DNA from 4 places in the Streptosporangium sp. NPDC049248 genome. Region 3 is predicted to be linked to each of the others. Evidence: riboswitches for the same ligand, from Rfam matches in the RefSeq annotation. Region 3 holds a riboswitch; each other region holds the start of a gene.
What was found. A riboswitch is a leader RNA that binds a small molecule or an ion and turns the genes downstream of it on or off. The one in region 3 is predicted to bind cyclic di-AMP.

Region 1: another riboswitch for cyclic di-AMP. It lies ahead of AB0K21_RS33205 (hypothetical protein); the one in region 3 lies ahead of AB0K21_RS32340 (NlpC/P60 family protein).
Region 2: another riboswitch for cyclic di-AMP. It lies ahead of AB0K21_RS31800 (C40 family peptidase); the one in region 3 lies ahead of AB0K21_RS32340 (NlpC/P60 family protein).
Region 4: another riboswitch for cyclic di-AMP. It lies ahead of AB0K21_RS06685 (C40 family peptidase); the one in region 3 lies ahead of AB0K21_RS32340 (NlpC/P60 family protein).

The regions. Positions count from the first base shown of each region.
Region 1 covers NZ_JBFAQY010000024.1:123,240-126,850, reverse strand. The annotation lists gene AB0K21_RS33220 (metal-dependent phosphohydrolase) at 1-461, shown strand, start outside; gene AB0K21_RS33215 (DeoR/GlpR family DNA-binding transcription regulator) at 548-1,348, shown strand; gene galT (galactose-1-phosphate uridylyltransferase) at 1,345-2,424, shown strand; cyclic di-AMP (ydaO/yuaA leader) riboswitch at 2,497-2,633, shown strand; gene AB0K21_RS33205 (hypothetical protein) at 2,688-3,611, shown strand.
Region 2 covers NZ_JBFAQY010000022.1:135,963-139,573, forward strand. The annotation lists gene AB0K21_RS31790 (NlpC/P60 family protein) at 1-325, shown strand, start outside; gene AB0K21_RS31795 (class I SAM-dependent methyltransferase) at 398-1,096, shown strand; cyclic di-AMP (ydaO/yuaA leader) riboswitch at 1,439-1,598, shown strand; gene AB0K21_RS31800 (C40 family peptidase) at 1,681-2,223, shown strand; gene AB0K21_RS31805 (hypothetical protein) at 2,416-3,255, shown strand; gene AB0K21_RS31810 (M48 family metallopeptidase) at 3,466-3,611, shown strand, end outside.
Region 3 covers NZ_JBFAQY010000023.1:90,307-93,917, reverse strand. The annotation lists gene AB0K21_RS32345 (amino-acid N-acetyltransferase) at 1-485, opposite strand, end outside; cyclic di-AMP (ydaO/yuaA leader) riboswitch at 822-969, shown strand; gene AB0K21_RS32340 (NlpC/P60 family protein) at 1,062-2,024, shown strand; gene AB0K21_RS32335 (LuxR C-terminal-related transcriptional regulator) at 2,217-2,417, opposite strand; gene lysX (bifunctional lysylphosphatidylglycerol synthetase/lysine--tRNA ligase LysX) at 3,385-3,611, opposite strand, start outside.
Region 4 covers NZ_JBFAQY010000003.1:9,001-12,611, forward strand. The annotation lists gene serA (phosphoglycerate dehydrogenase) at 1-1,202, shown strand, start outside; gene AB0K21_RS06685 (C40 family peptidase) at 1,672-2,241, opposite strand; cyclic di-AMP (ydaO/yuaA leader) riboswitch at 2,256-2,486, opposite strand; gene AB0K21_RS06690 (3-isopropylmalate dehydrogenase) at 2,628-3,611, shown strand, end outside.

The sequences.
Region 1 (3,611 bases), on a different contig from region 3:
CCCACATCGACACCCTGGCCTCTCATGCCGAGCACCCGGACCTGGTACGGCTGGCGGCCTGGTTCCACGACGCCGTCTACGACCCACGGCGCGGCGACAACGAGGAGCGGAGCGCCATCCTGGCCGAGCGCGCGCTGCCGGAGACGGGGCTCTCCCCCGAGGCGGTGGCCACGGTCGCCCGGCTGGTCAGGCTGACCGTCACGCACGCCCCCGCACCGGGCGACGCGGACGGGGCCGTGCTGTCCGACGCGGACCTGGCGATCCTGGGCGCGGTGCCGGAGGTCTACACCGCCTACGCGGCCGCCGTGCGCGAGGAGTACGCCTTCGTGCCCGACGACGCTTTCAGGTCCGGCAGGGCCGCGGTGCTGCGCTCGCTGCTCGACCTTCCGGCGATCTTCCACATCGCCGATCTGGAGGAGGCGGCACGGGCGAACATCATGGCGGAGCTTGAGCGGCTGTGAGCGGGCGACCACCACAATTCAACAGTATTTCCCGATACTCGCCGTGGTATTTTGGTGGAATCTGGTGAATTAAAGGGAGTGAGTCAATGCTCGCCCAGCAGCGGCAGCAGGCGATCCTGGAGAGGGTGCGGAGCAGGGGCGGGGTCAGGGTCGCCGATCTCGTCCGGGAGCTCGGCGTGTCCGACATGACGATCCGGCGCGACCTTGAGGTGCTCTCCGAGCGCGGGCTGGTGGAGAAGGTCCACGGTGGCGCCACCGCCGCCGGGTCCGGCTCGACCGAGGAACCGGGCTTCGCCGCCAAGTCGGCGCGCCAGCAGGCGGAGAAGGAGACGATCGCCCGGCGGGCCGCCCGGCTCGTCCGGCCCGCCACCGCCATCGCACTCTCCGCGGGAACCACGACCTGGACGCTCGCCCACCATGTGACCGACGTGCCCGAGCTGACCGTGATCACCAACTCGATCCGGATCGCCGACGTCTTCCACCGCTCCCCCAGGGCCGACCGCACGGTCGTGCTCACCGGCGGGGTCCGCACCCCCTCCGACGCGCTGGTCGGCCCGGTCGCGGTCACGGCGATCCGGGGGCTCCACGTCGACACCCTCTTCCTCGGCGTGCACGGGATGAGCGCCAGAGCCGGGTTCACCACACCCAACCTGCTGGAGGCCGAGACCAACCGCGAACTGGTCGCCTCCGCGCACCGCCTGGTGGTGCTCGCCGACCACACCAAGTGGGGCACGGTCGGCATCAGCACGATCGCCGAGCTGGCCCAGGCCCACGTCGTGGTCACCGACTCCGGCCTGACGGGGGAGGCCCGCGAGGAGCTCGCCGCCTCGGTGGGAGAGCTGATCATCACAGAACCGCAGCAGGAGAGCGAGAGCGTCGGCCGATGAAGCGTACGATCACCCACCTGGCCGACGGCCGGGAGCTGTTCTACTTCGACCACCGCGACGACGCCGACCGCGGGGCGGTCGACAGGCGCGACCTGCCGCCCCGCCCCACCGCCTCCGAGCTGCGCTACGACCCGCTGACCGAGGAGTGGATCGCGGTGGCCGGACACCGCCAGGGCCGCACCTTCCTGCCTCCGGCCAGCGAGTGCCCGCTCTGCCCCTCCACCTCCGGCAACCTCACCGAGATCCCCTCCGCCGCCTACGACGTGGCGGTCTTCGAGAACAGGTTCCCCTCGTTCTCCACCCGTCTGGGGGACTATCAGCAGGTCGGCGGGTTGAGTGAGGTCCGCCCCGGGATCGGCCGCTGTGAGGTGGTCTGCTTCACCGCCGAGCACGACTCCTCGTTCGCGATGCTCCCCCCCGAGCAGGTGGAGCTGGTCATGGAGGCCTGGATCGACCGTACGGCGGAGTTGTCGGCGATGCCGGGCGTGGAGCAGGTGTTCTGTTTCGAGAACCGGGGAGCCGAGATCGGCATCACCCTGCTCCACCCGCACGGCCAGATCTACGCGTACCCCTACGTGACCCCGCGCACCAGGCTGACCCTCGGGGCGGCCGGGCGCCACCGGGAGCGGACCGGCGGCAACCTGTTCGCCGACGTGCTCGCCGCGGAGCGGGAGGCCGGGACCCGGGTGGTGGCCTCGAACGAGCACTGGACGGCGTTCGTCCCGGCCGCGGCCCGCTGGCCGGTGGAGGTTCACCTCTACCCCCACCGGCAGGTCCCCGATCTGGTCGGGCTGGAGCCCGCGGAGCGCGCGGCGTTCGGACCGCTCTACACCGACGTGCTCCGCCGCCTCGACGGACTGTTCGGCGTGCCGATGCCCTACATCGCGGCCTGGCACCAGGCGCCGGTCAACACCGGTCGCGACCTGTCGTACGCGCACATGGAGCTGTTCAGCATCCGCCGCGCGCCGAACAAGCTGAAATATCTCGCCGGCTCCGAGTCGGCCATGGGCGCCTTCGTGAACGACGTGCTACCCGAGGAGGCAGCACACCTTCTGCGCTCTGTTGTCACGAACTGATCACCAATTGGTCTCGTCTTGAAGTCGCGTGACCCTGTGTTTACCACTACTATCCTTCCCACATCGGCTGCAACAGCCGATATGCCTAATCCCAGGCGCATCGCCCGGGAGCCGGGGAACCACCGCACCTGGGGTGAAACCACTTCGGTGGAAGGGCGTTCTCCAGCCCGAACCCGTCAGCTAACCCGGTAGGCGGAAGGAGAGGAGAGTTCGTGGCGGCCCCGTCCCCCACGTTCCGTCGGCATGCGGCTCTGGCCCTTTGTTTGAGCCTGATCGCCACGTTCACCCTCGGCGCCCCCACCGCGGGAAGCGCGGAGCCCAAGCCGACCGAGGCCAAGCTCCGCGCCGAGCTGGCCAAACTCGGCAAGAAGGTCGACTCGCTGATCGAAGCCTACGCGGCCAAGCGCGAGTCCCTCAAGAAGGCGCAGAAGGCCGAGGCCGTCGCCAAGCAGAACCTGGCCAGGGCCGAGGACCTCTACGCCAGGGCGGAAAAACAGGTCGACTCCATAGTCCAGCTCCGTTACCAGAGCAGCACCGGCGGCCTGCCCGCGCTGCTGTTCGCCGACGACATGGGGGGAGCCGCGGTGATGGAGCAGCTCACCGCCCAGCAGAGCGCCCACCTGCAGGGTTTCGCCGAGAGCCTCGAACGCAGGAAGAGGGCGACCGAGACGGCCGCCAAGCTCACCGACGACATCGGTAAGGAGGCCAGAGAGATGCAGACCCAACGCGACGAGGTCGAAGACGTGATCAAGGACATCAAGAACAAGCTCGACCAGCTCGCCCCCGTCGGCTCCGGCCGCCGCGCCGATGGCAGCTGGGCCCCGCAACTCCCCACCGGCGCCGACAACATCACCGATCGGACCCGGATCATGCGTGAGGCCGTCAAGAGACGCTTCGACCTCCCGTACTCGGTCGGTTGCTACCGGTCCGCGAACGACGGCGGCGAGCACCCCCTCGGCCGCGCCTGCGACTTCATGATGAGCACCGGCGGCACGATGCCCTCGGCCGCCAATCTCCGGCTCGGCGACGAGATCGCCGCCTGGGCCATCAAGAACAAGGCCAAGCTCGGGGTGAAGTACGTGATCTGGCGCCAGCGCATCAACCACGGCTCCGGCTGGAGAACCATGTCCAACCGCGGCGGCATCACCGCCAACCACTACGACCACCCGCACATCTCGATGTACTAG
Region 2 (3,611 bases), on a different contig from region 3:
CTTCGCACAGGTCGGCAAGCCCTATCAGTACGGCGGCACGGGCCCCGGCGGCTGGGACTGCTCGGGCCTGCTCCAGGCCGCCTGGCGCAACGGGGGAGTCAGCCTGCCGCGTACCACCTGGGAGCAGTGGAGTTGGGGCGCGAACCGCAAGGTCTCGCTGAACGACCTCCAGCCGGGCGACCTCATCTTCAGTGAGGGCCTGGGCCACGTCAGCATGTACGCGGGCAACGGCCAGATCGTGCACGCCCCGCAGACCGGCGACGTGGTCAAGGTCGTCCCGCTCTCGGCCTACGGCCGTCGCCTCGTCGGAGCCGTCCGCCCCTGACGCACGGCGCGCGGGTCCCAGTGGCCGGAAAACCGGGTGCGCCGCCCGCGGCGGCGCTGTCAGCATCGGAAAATGATCACTTCATGGATGCTCGACGAACTCGCCCATGCCGGTCCCGAGCACCTCGACGCCGCGTTCGTCGCCGGGTTCGACCGCAAACAGGGCAGGCCCGATCCGGGGGAGGATCTCGCCGCGCTCGCCGGGCGCGGCGTGGGGGAGACGGCGACGGTCGTGGAACTCGGCGCGGGGACGGGGCAGTTCGCCCTGGCCGCGGCGCGGCGGTTCCGGCGGGTGGTGGCGGTTGACGTCTCCCCGGCGATGCACGACTTCCTGACCGTCCGGGCCGCCGAGGACGGCCTGGCCAACATCGAGTGCGTGCGGGCGGGTTTTCTCTCCTACGAGCACGCGGGGCCACCCGCGGACGCGGTCTACACCCGTCACGCCCTTCATCAGCTCCCCGACTTCTGGAAGGCGGTCGCGCTCGACCGCATCGCGCGGATCGTACGGCCCGGGGGCGTCCTGCGCCTGCGCGACCTGATCTTCGATTTCCGGCCGGCCGAGGCCGGCGCCGTGCTCGGCCGCTGGCTCGACGGCGCGGCCGACGATCCCGCGCTGGGCTACACCCGCGAGGACTACGCCGAGCATCTGCGCACCGAGTACAGCACCTTCCGATGGCTTCTCGAACCGATGCTCGACGCAGCCGGGTTCGAGATCGTCCAGGCGGACTTCAGGGAATCGATCTACGGCGCCTACACGTGCGTCCGGCGCTGACGCGTGCTCGGCGGCGGGGGAGGGCCCCTCACGGCTTCAACCGTGAATGATGGTAAATGTGATGAACATTACAGAAATCGTGATTTGTCGGGTGTGATTCCAGAGGTGTGACGAGGGTCATATCTCAATAGCATAAATGGCCATTAAGCAGGGGTAACGGGAAGATCACGAACGCTTGTCGATCTTCTTGTTTGGCGAATGCTTTGCCGAAAGTTGGAGATCGGGGTAACTTCTGGCCTCGCGACGTGCAAGCCATGCCGTCGCGGTGAATGTCGGTCTTCGGGCCGGTGTCCCTATAGAAATCCAACCGGCCGCCGCTCCCCCGCCGGGGGCGGACCTCATCGCGGCGGCCCGCCGAATCCACGCAGCCAGGAGGCATGGAACCGGGGACCCAAAAGGCCCGAGACAACGTGGCCAGGGGTGAATCAGCGCATTTGCGCCGTAGGGCATCTTCCCAGCCCGAACCCGTCAGCTAACCCGGTAGGCATCAGTGGAAGCACCAAGGAGAAATCCTGTCTACCACCCCGTGTAACACCCGTCTATCGCGCCTTTTCCGCCTTTCCCTCGGCGGTGTCGCCCTCACCTTGACCGCCTCAGCCGGAGCGGTCACCCTGGGGTCGACGGCGGCCGGAGCGACGACGGACAGCACCCCTGAGATCCTGGTCAACACCGCGGCCGGAGTCTCCGAGCAGACCGATCGGGCTGCGCACAAGGCCAAGGCCGGTACCAAGGTCAAGACCAAGATGAGCAGGGCGGCCCTGCAGAAGGTTCGGGCCCGCAAGGCCGTTTCGACGGCCAAGAAGCAGATCGGCGATCCGTACCGGTGGGGTGCCTCCGGTCCCGGCGCGTTCGACTGCTCGGGGCTCGTCAAATACGCCTGGCGCAAGGCGGGCGTGTCCATCCCCCGGATCACGCACAGCCAGTACCGGGCGATCAGGAAGAAGGTCTCGTGGAGCCACCTGCGCCCCGGTGACCTGATGTTCTTCAGTGGAAAGGGCCACGTCGGCATGTATGTCGGCAAGGGCAGGATGGTCCACTCGCCGAGCAGCGGCAAGACGGTCCGGATCGTGAAGCTGGAGGGGTACTACAGGTCCTCCTTCGCCGGAGCGGTCCGGCCCGGAGCCTGACCCGGGCAAGGGGCGCCGGCCCCGTTCCTCACATGTGGAGGGGCGGGGCCGCTCCGTTTCCGGTAGGGGCCGCGAGCGTGCCGCCCGGGCGGATCCGCGCCTCCGGCAAGGAGCGTCGCGATGCCGGTCGATCGACGGCCCCTGGCCCGGAGGCCGGAGCACCGGCCGGCATTCCGATAACATCGACTCGTTATGTCCGTCCCGAAGGGGCGCCGCACCGTGCTCGCCGGGATGCTGGCGCTGATGAGCGTGGGCCCGTCGGCCGGGACGGGACCTCTCCTGGCCGGAGCCGGCCCGCTTCCTCACGATCCTCTCCAGCGCGCCGGAGAACTCCCCGTCGGCCTTCGAGACCTGTGGCCCGGCGCCGCCGTCGTCGTCCGGGGTGAGTACTCCCTCGTGATCGGCCACGACCTCGCGCCCGCCGTCCTGCGGGACCTGGCCGCCAGGGCCGACCGGGCCCGTCGCGCGGTCGCGGCGATCTGGGGGCCGGTCCGAGCGGTGATCCTGTTCCCCGCCACCGATGCCGAGGCCGCGGCACTCGCCGGAGCGGAGAGCACCCGGGGCCTGGCCGCGATGGCGACCGCGGACCGGGTGATCGTCCTGCCTTCGGGCTACGCGAGGCTCACCATGACCGGCAGGGACGTGGTGATCACGCACGAGCTGGTGCACGTGGCCACCGGCGCGACCCGCGGCGGCCGGGTGCCGATGTGGCTGTCGGAGGGCTTCGCCGACTACGTCGGCTACCGCGATGCCGGAATCCCGGTACGGACGGCCGCCGCCGAGCTGGCCGCCGAGGTGCGCGCCGGAGTCCTGCCCGCCCGTCTCCCGGGCCCCGCCGACTTCGCCCCCGGCGCTCCGCGGCTCGCACAGGCGTACGAGGAGGCCTGGCTCGCCTGCCGGTTCATCGCGGAGCGCTTCGGTGAGAAGGCCCTGGTGAGGCTCTACGGTGGCGATGTCACCGACACGCTCGGCCTGTCGCCCGCCCAACTCACCGTGGCGTGGCGTGACTATCTCGGAGAGGAACTCGCCTGACATCCTTGTGTCCTTCCCGGTCCAGGCCCCACCTGGCGGATCTCGCCGTGGCGAGGAGCGGTCGGCGGGTGCCTCGCAGGGCGCGGGAGGGAGCCGCGGCGTGCCGCGGTGACCGGTGACGACACGGCGAGGCGCCGTCCGGCCGACCGCGGCAGGCGGAGGATCCAAAGGACGGGGCCCAGGGTTCGGGCTCCACGCTGGAGGTGTTTGATGACGCTGAGCACGACGGACGCGCCCTCGGGTGTGCGGTCGGCGGGGTGGGCGCTGGCCGCGCTGGGGGTGGTCACCCTGGCGGTCGTGGCGGTCGCCACGCCCTGGCGGGCGCTGCCCGCGGGAACCCCGGCGGTCGTCCCCGA
Region 3 (3,611 bases):
TGGATCTCCTGAAATCCGTGCCGGGCGAAGAAGTCGACCTCGAAGGTCAGGCAGAAGACCCTGCGCAGCCCCAGCTCGGCGGCCGTGCGGATGAGCGCCGAGACGATCCGATGGCCGATTCCCATCCCCCGGCGGGTCGGATCGACGGCAACGGTCCGTATTTCGGCAAGATCCTCCCAGAGGACATGGAGCGCCCCGCAACCGAGGATCATCCCCTCCGCGTCGGTCGCGACCCAGAACTCCTGGATGTCCTCGTACAGGGTGACGGTGGCCTTCTCCAGCAGGCGCGGGCCGGCTCCACCGTAGGTGTCGACGAGCCGCCTGATGGCGCGGACGTCCGGGGTGCGGGCGCGGCGGACCGTGACCGCCGGGGTGACGCCGGGAGCGGGTGACTCCCGCTCCTCTCCCTCGGATCCGGTTCGCCGCTCCCCTTCTTTCCCGGGGATCGCGAACGGCACGGGAGAATGCTCCGCAAGCTGCTCCATGACCGATCAGCGTACGTCCTCTCCGGCCTTCAATTACGGCTCATCCTTAACTCCGGCCCCGAAGGCATCACATGACCCTTGGTAGTTGGTTTACCACGCTGGGCGCACGACGCCTCCGATGTGTCGCAGCTCATCTTTGGCACGGTCCCGGACCAGGGAAGACCCGCGCCGGGCCCGCCGCAAGGAAGGCAAAGGCAGCGTAATGGCCATGTTGATCATATTGCCATGTGATCTTTCCGTGACATTTCAGTTGCGAAACCTCTACTGAGTTCGCAGTTCTGGTTGAGCAGGAACCACGAGTGCACTAATCTCCGTGCTCGATGTCAGAGACGTAAAAAGCCTGACCCGCCGAATCTCCCGACCAGGGGAACCGGGGACCCACCACGTCCTTCGGGGTGAATCCGAGTGCCACCGGCGCACCCGGTAGGGCTGCCTCCGGCCCGAACCCGTCAGCTAACCCGGTAGGCGGCCGAGGAGAGGAGCCCGTTGGTGAAGCGCATGCGCGACCGCGCAGGAGAGCACGCGGGCGGCGACGCCCGCTGTCGAGAACGCGCGCCGCGGAGGCGGAGTCGCCGCATGGCGGTCATCGGCCTGGCGTTCGCCATCATGACCCTCGGCACCCCCCTGGTCTCGGCCACGGCGGATCCCGAGCCCAGCCTCCAGCAACTGGCCAAGCAGGCCGAGAAGCTGCACGAGGAGATCGGCACGCTCGCCGAGCAGTACAACGGCGAACGGGTCAGGCTCAAGCAGGCCCAGCGAGCCGCGGAAAGCGCCAAGAAGACCCTCGCGACGAGCGAGTCGGAGCTCGCGACCCGGCGCACCAAGGCCACCCTCCTCGCACAGAGCAACTACATGTCCGGCGGCCTGAACTCCGGACTCGCCTTCACCCAGGCGACCGATCCCGACACCTTCCTCGACCAGGCCACCACCAACTACGCCCTCCAGCAGCAGCAGAGTGAGGAGGTCGCCCAGGTCGGCCGGGCGATCGAGGCCGCCGAGCGGGCACAGGCCAGCGCCAAGGCGAGGACCTCGGAGGTCAAGGCGCTCCTGGAGGAGATCGAGGGCAAGCGCAGCAAGATCGAGCGACTGGTCGCGCGGGTCGAGAGTGACCTGTTCAGCGAGGTGCGCACCAGGGCCGTCAGCAACAGGGGTGCCCGGGTGAAGGTCGACGTGCCCATCGTGGGCAGCGGCAAGGCGGCGGAGGCGGCCCGCTGGGCGCTCACCCAGCAACTCAAGCCGTACGTCTGGGGCGCCGAGGGCCCCAACTCCTTCGACTGCTCCGGGCTGGTCATGTGGGCCTACCAGAAGGTCGGCATCAGCCTGCCGCACTACACCGGCAACCAGTGGACCGCGGGCACCCACATCTCCAGAAACGATCTGCGCCCAGGCGACCTGGTCTTCTTCTACAGCGACCTGCACCACGTCGGGATCTACATCGGCGCGGGCCTGATGGTCCACGCGCCCCGGACGGGTGACGTCATCCACATCGCCACGATCGACAACCGGCCCTTCGCCGGCGGGGTGCGGATCGCCGACTGAGCGGCCGAGCCGACCGGCCCTCGGCAGGAGCGCGCCCGCTCCTGCCCGGCGAACCCTGCCCTGCCGAGGGCCGGTCGGACGGCGCTCCCCGGAGTCGCGCCCCCAGGACTCGTGCCCCGCGGGTGCGGCGGCCGACGACAACGCGGCGAGGCGTCACCCGACCGCAGTGGGCGAAAGCCCCAGGGGAAGGGCCTAGATCAGGCGGCGGCGGGCCGCCCAGGCCACGGCTTCGATCGCCGTGGCGACACCGATGCGGTCGCAGATGCCTCTGAGCCTGCGCCTGACGGTCCGGCCGCTGATATCGAGGCGGCGGCCCACCCTGTCGACGGTGACACCCTTGGCGAGTTCAGCCAGCAGCACGAGGTCGTTGTCACTGAGACCGATATCACTCATGCCCAGGGGGCTGTCGCCATGGCGAGAATCCACTTCTGGATATGCCATCAAGAGTCACTCCCCCCACTCTGGAAACCGGGCGTGAGACGCCGGAAATGAATACCGTCCGCCAGGAACGGTAAACGCCTTGTTCAAAGGTCGTCAAGTTCTACTCTTCATAGCGCGCGCCCACTATTGACATACTAGGTGCTACGTGAAGTACTCATGATATGTCAGCGCCTTTGGGGTTAAGTCACGACTGTGCCCCCGCACGAGCCCGCAGACGCCCCTCTGGCTGCGACAACAGAAGTCCTGGCAGAACAAGGTTTTGCCGGAACCGTCGTGGCGGCACGCGCCCGCGGGGCCGCATCCTCGGCGGAAGCGAGCCGCCCGCTTTTCCCCGGGAAAATCGATCTCATCGTGACGCTCTTCGACGGCCACGCCGGCCGGCGCCTTGACGGCACCTCGCGGAAAACTCTGAAATGGGAAGCCTGCGCGAGCACCTTTGCGGCATTCGCGAAGTATCAGGTGCCAACGACCGGCGTCAGGCGATATTGGACATGCTTAAAGGGAGTTTCTGCGCTATGCAGAAATCCGTCCGAAATTGCATGGGGAGAGTGAGCACGGCCCCACGATTCCCGGCCCATCGGGGTTCGCCCCGTCCGCCCGGGCATCGTCCGCGCGCCGCGCTCGCGCCCACGCGGGCCGGCACGGAGCCGTGCGAGACGGTGTGGGACGGCGCGGGACAGTGGTGCGGAAGTGCCCGCGAGGCGGGTGAGGGCGCTACTCGGTACGCCGGCCGGGGGAAGGTACGCGCCGAGCCCGACCGGCCCGCCCTGGAGACCCGGAGACCCGGAGACACCGTCCCGGGCCGTCGTCCGGGCTTCGGTCCCGGCGGACAGCGCCCGGCGGGAACGGTCGCGTCGCCCGACCGCGCCGGACCGCACGGGACGAGGTCCCGCGCGGTCCGGCGACGCCGCCCTCGGACTTAGCCGGCCGGCTTGACCAGCGGGAACAGGATGGTCTCGCGGATGTTCTTACCGGTGAAGGCCATGATGAGGCGGTCGATGCCGAGACCCATGCCGCCGGTGGGCGGCATCGCATATTCCAGTGCGGTGAGGAAGTCCTCGTCAAGCTGCATGGCCTCGGCGTCCCCGCCCGCGGCGAGCAGGGACTGCTCGGTGAGGCGGCGACGCTGCTCGACCGGGTCGACCA
Region 4 (3,611 bases), on a different contig from region 3:
AGCGCTCGAAGTACACCGGCGTGGAGCTCGACGAGAAGGTCGTCGCCATCCTCGGTCTCGGCAAGATCGGCCAGCTGGTCGCGCAGCGCCTCCAGCCGTTCGGCGTCGAGCTGATCGCCTACGACCCCTACCTGCAGCCGGCCCGCGCCGCGCAGATGGGCGTCCGCCTGGTCACGCTGGAGGAGGCCCTGCGCGAGGCGGACTTCATCACGGTGCACCTGCCCAAGTCCAAGGAGACCATCGGCCTCATCGGTGACAGGGAACTGCACGCGGTCAAGCCGAACGTCCGCCTCATCAACGTCGCCCGCGGCGGCATCATCGACGAGAACGCCCTCTACTCCGCGATCAAGGAGGGCCGCGTCGCCGGTGCCGGCATCGACGTGTTCCCGAAGGAGCCGGTCACCGACAGCCCGCTCTTCGAACTCGACCAGGTGGTCGTCACCCCGCACCTGGGCGCCTCCACCCACGAGGCCCAGGAGAAGGCCGGCACCCAGGTGGCGCGTAGCGTGAAGCTCGCCCTCGCCGGGGAGTTCGTGCCCGACGCGGTCAACGTCCAGGGCGGCGCCGTCGCCGAGGACGTCAAGCCGGGCCTGCCGCTGGCCGAGAAGCTCGGCCGGGTGTTCACGGCCCTCGCGGGCGAGGTCGCCACCAAGCTCGACGTCGAGGTGCGCGGCGAGATCGCCGCCCACGACGTCCGCGTGCTGGAGCTGGCCGCGCTCAAGGGTGTCTTCACGGACGTGGTCGAGGACTCCGTCACCTACGTCAACGCCCCGCTGCTGGCCAAGGACCGCGGCGTCTCGGTCGAGCTGGTCACCAGCGCGGAGAGCCCCGACTGGCGCAACGTGGTGACGGTCCGCGGCGTCCTCGCCGACGGCCGCGCGGTCTCGGTCTCCGGCACCCTGTCGGGTCCGAGGCAGATCACGAAGATCGTCGAGGTCAACGGCTACCAGATGGAGATCGAGCCGACCGACCACCTGTCGTTCTTCACCTACACCGACCGCCCCGGCGTCGTCGGCGTGGTCGGCCGCATCCTCGGCGACCACTCGATCAACATCGCCTCGATGCAGGTGGCCCGGGACGTCAAGGGCGGCAAGGCCCTCATCGCACTCACCGTCGACACCGCCATCCCGGCCGACGTGATCGACCAGATCGGCGCGGAGATCGGCGCCGACAGCGGCCGCTCGGTCGACCTGGCCGACTAGCGGCAGGCAAAGGATTCACCGAGGTGGCCGTCGCCCCGCACCGCGGGGCGACGGCCACCTTTCGTCTCGATATGTGAGAAGTGTGTACGCCGGGCGAGACGGCGTTCCGGCCGCCAGGTAGCCTGAGATGAAATGCGCCAGGTCCCAACCTGCCGCGACGGGGTCTGACAGGGGTGGGCCGGCGACTCTCCGGTGCCACGCCCAGATCACCGGTCCGTGATCCGGACCCGTGACATCAGGCCTGGTCGGAGCCCTGATCGGAGTCTCGACCATCGCCCTGCTCGCATCCGACCGAGACGAGATTCGCCATGTACGACATGTATCCCTGGAACCACGCCGAAGAGGTCAAGGACGAGGCCGCCGAGGCGCTCCAGACCGCCCTGGACCGCCGGGACAACGGTGGTTCTCCCATCCGCTGAACCGGTTCCCGGCGCCGACGGGGTTCCCTCGGCCGATCAGCCGGCGTGTCTCATCCGTCGGTCGCTAGTTTGATCTGCTCGGTCAACCTGACCCCCTGCGGATCGGGGCGCACCGCGCCGACGAAGGAGGACCGGCGCCAGGCGCTGAGCTTCTCCTCCTTGACCACGTCGCCGCTCCGCGGGGCGTGGACCATGTAGCCGGGCCTGGTGATCATGCCGACATGGCCGAGACCGCTGAAGAAGGCCAGGTCACCGGCCTTGAGGTCCTTCCAGGCGATCTTCTTGGAGAAGGCGGCGTACTGGTCGTTGGTGACGCGGGGCAGCTTGATCCCGGCGGCGCCGTAGGCGCGGAGCATCAGGCCCGAGCAGTCGAAGCCGCCGTTGCCGGTGCCACCCCAGACGTAGGGCGTGCCGCGCTTGGACATGGCCCACTTGACGGCCGTCTGCCAGGCGGGCTTGGGGGCCGCGCTCTTCAGTGCCGCCTTCAACCTGACGGTGCCGAGCGTGGGAGCCTCGGGGGAGGGGAGAGGGGAGGCGGCCAGTGCCGCCGTCGGCGCCATGGCCGAGGCCGCGAACACCGCGGCGCCTGAGACGAGGAGGGACAGGACGCGAGAGTACATCTTGCCGGACAGGATGATTCCTTCCATAAGGCCGGCCGGGTGAGCTGTCGGGCTCGGGCGTGGAGGCCGCCCTACGGCGCGAAAGCGCACCGATTCGCCCCAAGGAATCCCGTGATGGCAGCCGGGAACGCGCTCCGGGGCGGAGCGAGGTTCCCGGGGGCCCGGTGGATCCCGAAAAAAGTGGTTCCCCGGCTCCGTACGGGCCGGTAGGGGGATGGTCCGTACGGATTAGGCATCAATGTGAATGGGGAGGACGATAACGAAACCTCACGAAACGGTCAATAGGGAGCAAAAAAGGACAAAGTGATCACACGGGCGGACGTGCGGACACGTCCGAAGGGTGAGATCGGTGTTCGATCACCGAGACGGACAGGTAAGGTGCCTGCATGGATTCGCGTAACATTCGCCTGGCGGTCATCCCCGGGGACGGGATCGGAGTCGAGGTCGTCACCGAGGGCCTGAAGGTCCTCGAAGCGGTCGGCACCAAGGTGGAGACCACCACGTACGACCTCGGGGCCAAGCGCTACCACGAGACCGGTGAGACCCTGCCCGACCCGCTGCTCGACGAGCTACGCGGATACGACGCGATCCTGCTCGGCGCGGTCGGCGACCCCAGCGTGCCCCCGGGCATCCTGGAGCGCGACCTGCTGCTCAAGCTCCGCTTCCAGCTCGACCACTATGTGAACCTCCGCCCGGTCAAGCTCTTCCCCGGCGTCGAGACGCCGCTGGGCAAGGCCCGCCCCGAGGACATCGACATGATCGTCGTCCGGGAGGGCACCGAGGGCCCCTACGCCGGTGCCGGAGGGGTCATGCGCCGCGGCACGCCGCACGAGATCGCCACCCAGGAGTCGCTGAACACCGCCTACGGTGTCGAGCGCGTGGTGCGCTACGCCTTCGAGAAGGCGGTGGCCCGCCCCCGCAAGAAGCTGACGCTGGTCCACAAGACCAACGTGCTCACCTACGCCGGTGACCTCTGGGCCCGCACGTTCGACCGGATCAGCGTGGAGTACCCCGAGGTCCAGACCGACTACTGCCACGTCGACGCGGCCTCGATGTTCTTCGTCAGCCAGCCGGAGCGCTTCGACGTGATCGTCACCGACAACCTCTTCGGTGACATCCTCACCGACATCGGCGCGGCGATCGCCGGCGGCATCGGCCTGGCGGCCAGCGGCAACGTCAACCCCGACCGCACCGCGCCGAGCATGTTCGAACCGGTGCACGGCAGCGCCCCGGACATCGCGGGCCAGGGCAAGGCCGACCCGACCGCCACGATCCTGTCGGTCGCCATGCTCCTGGACCACCTGGGCCTGGCCGACGAGGCGGCCCGGGTCGAGCAGGCCGTCGCCGACGACCTGCTCGAGCGGCTGGCC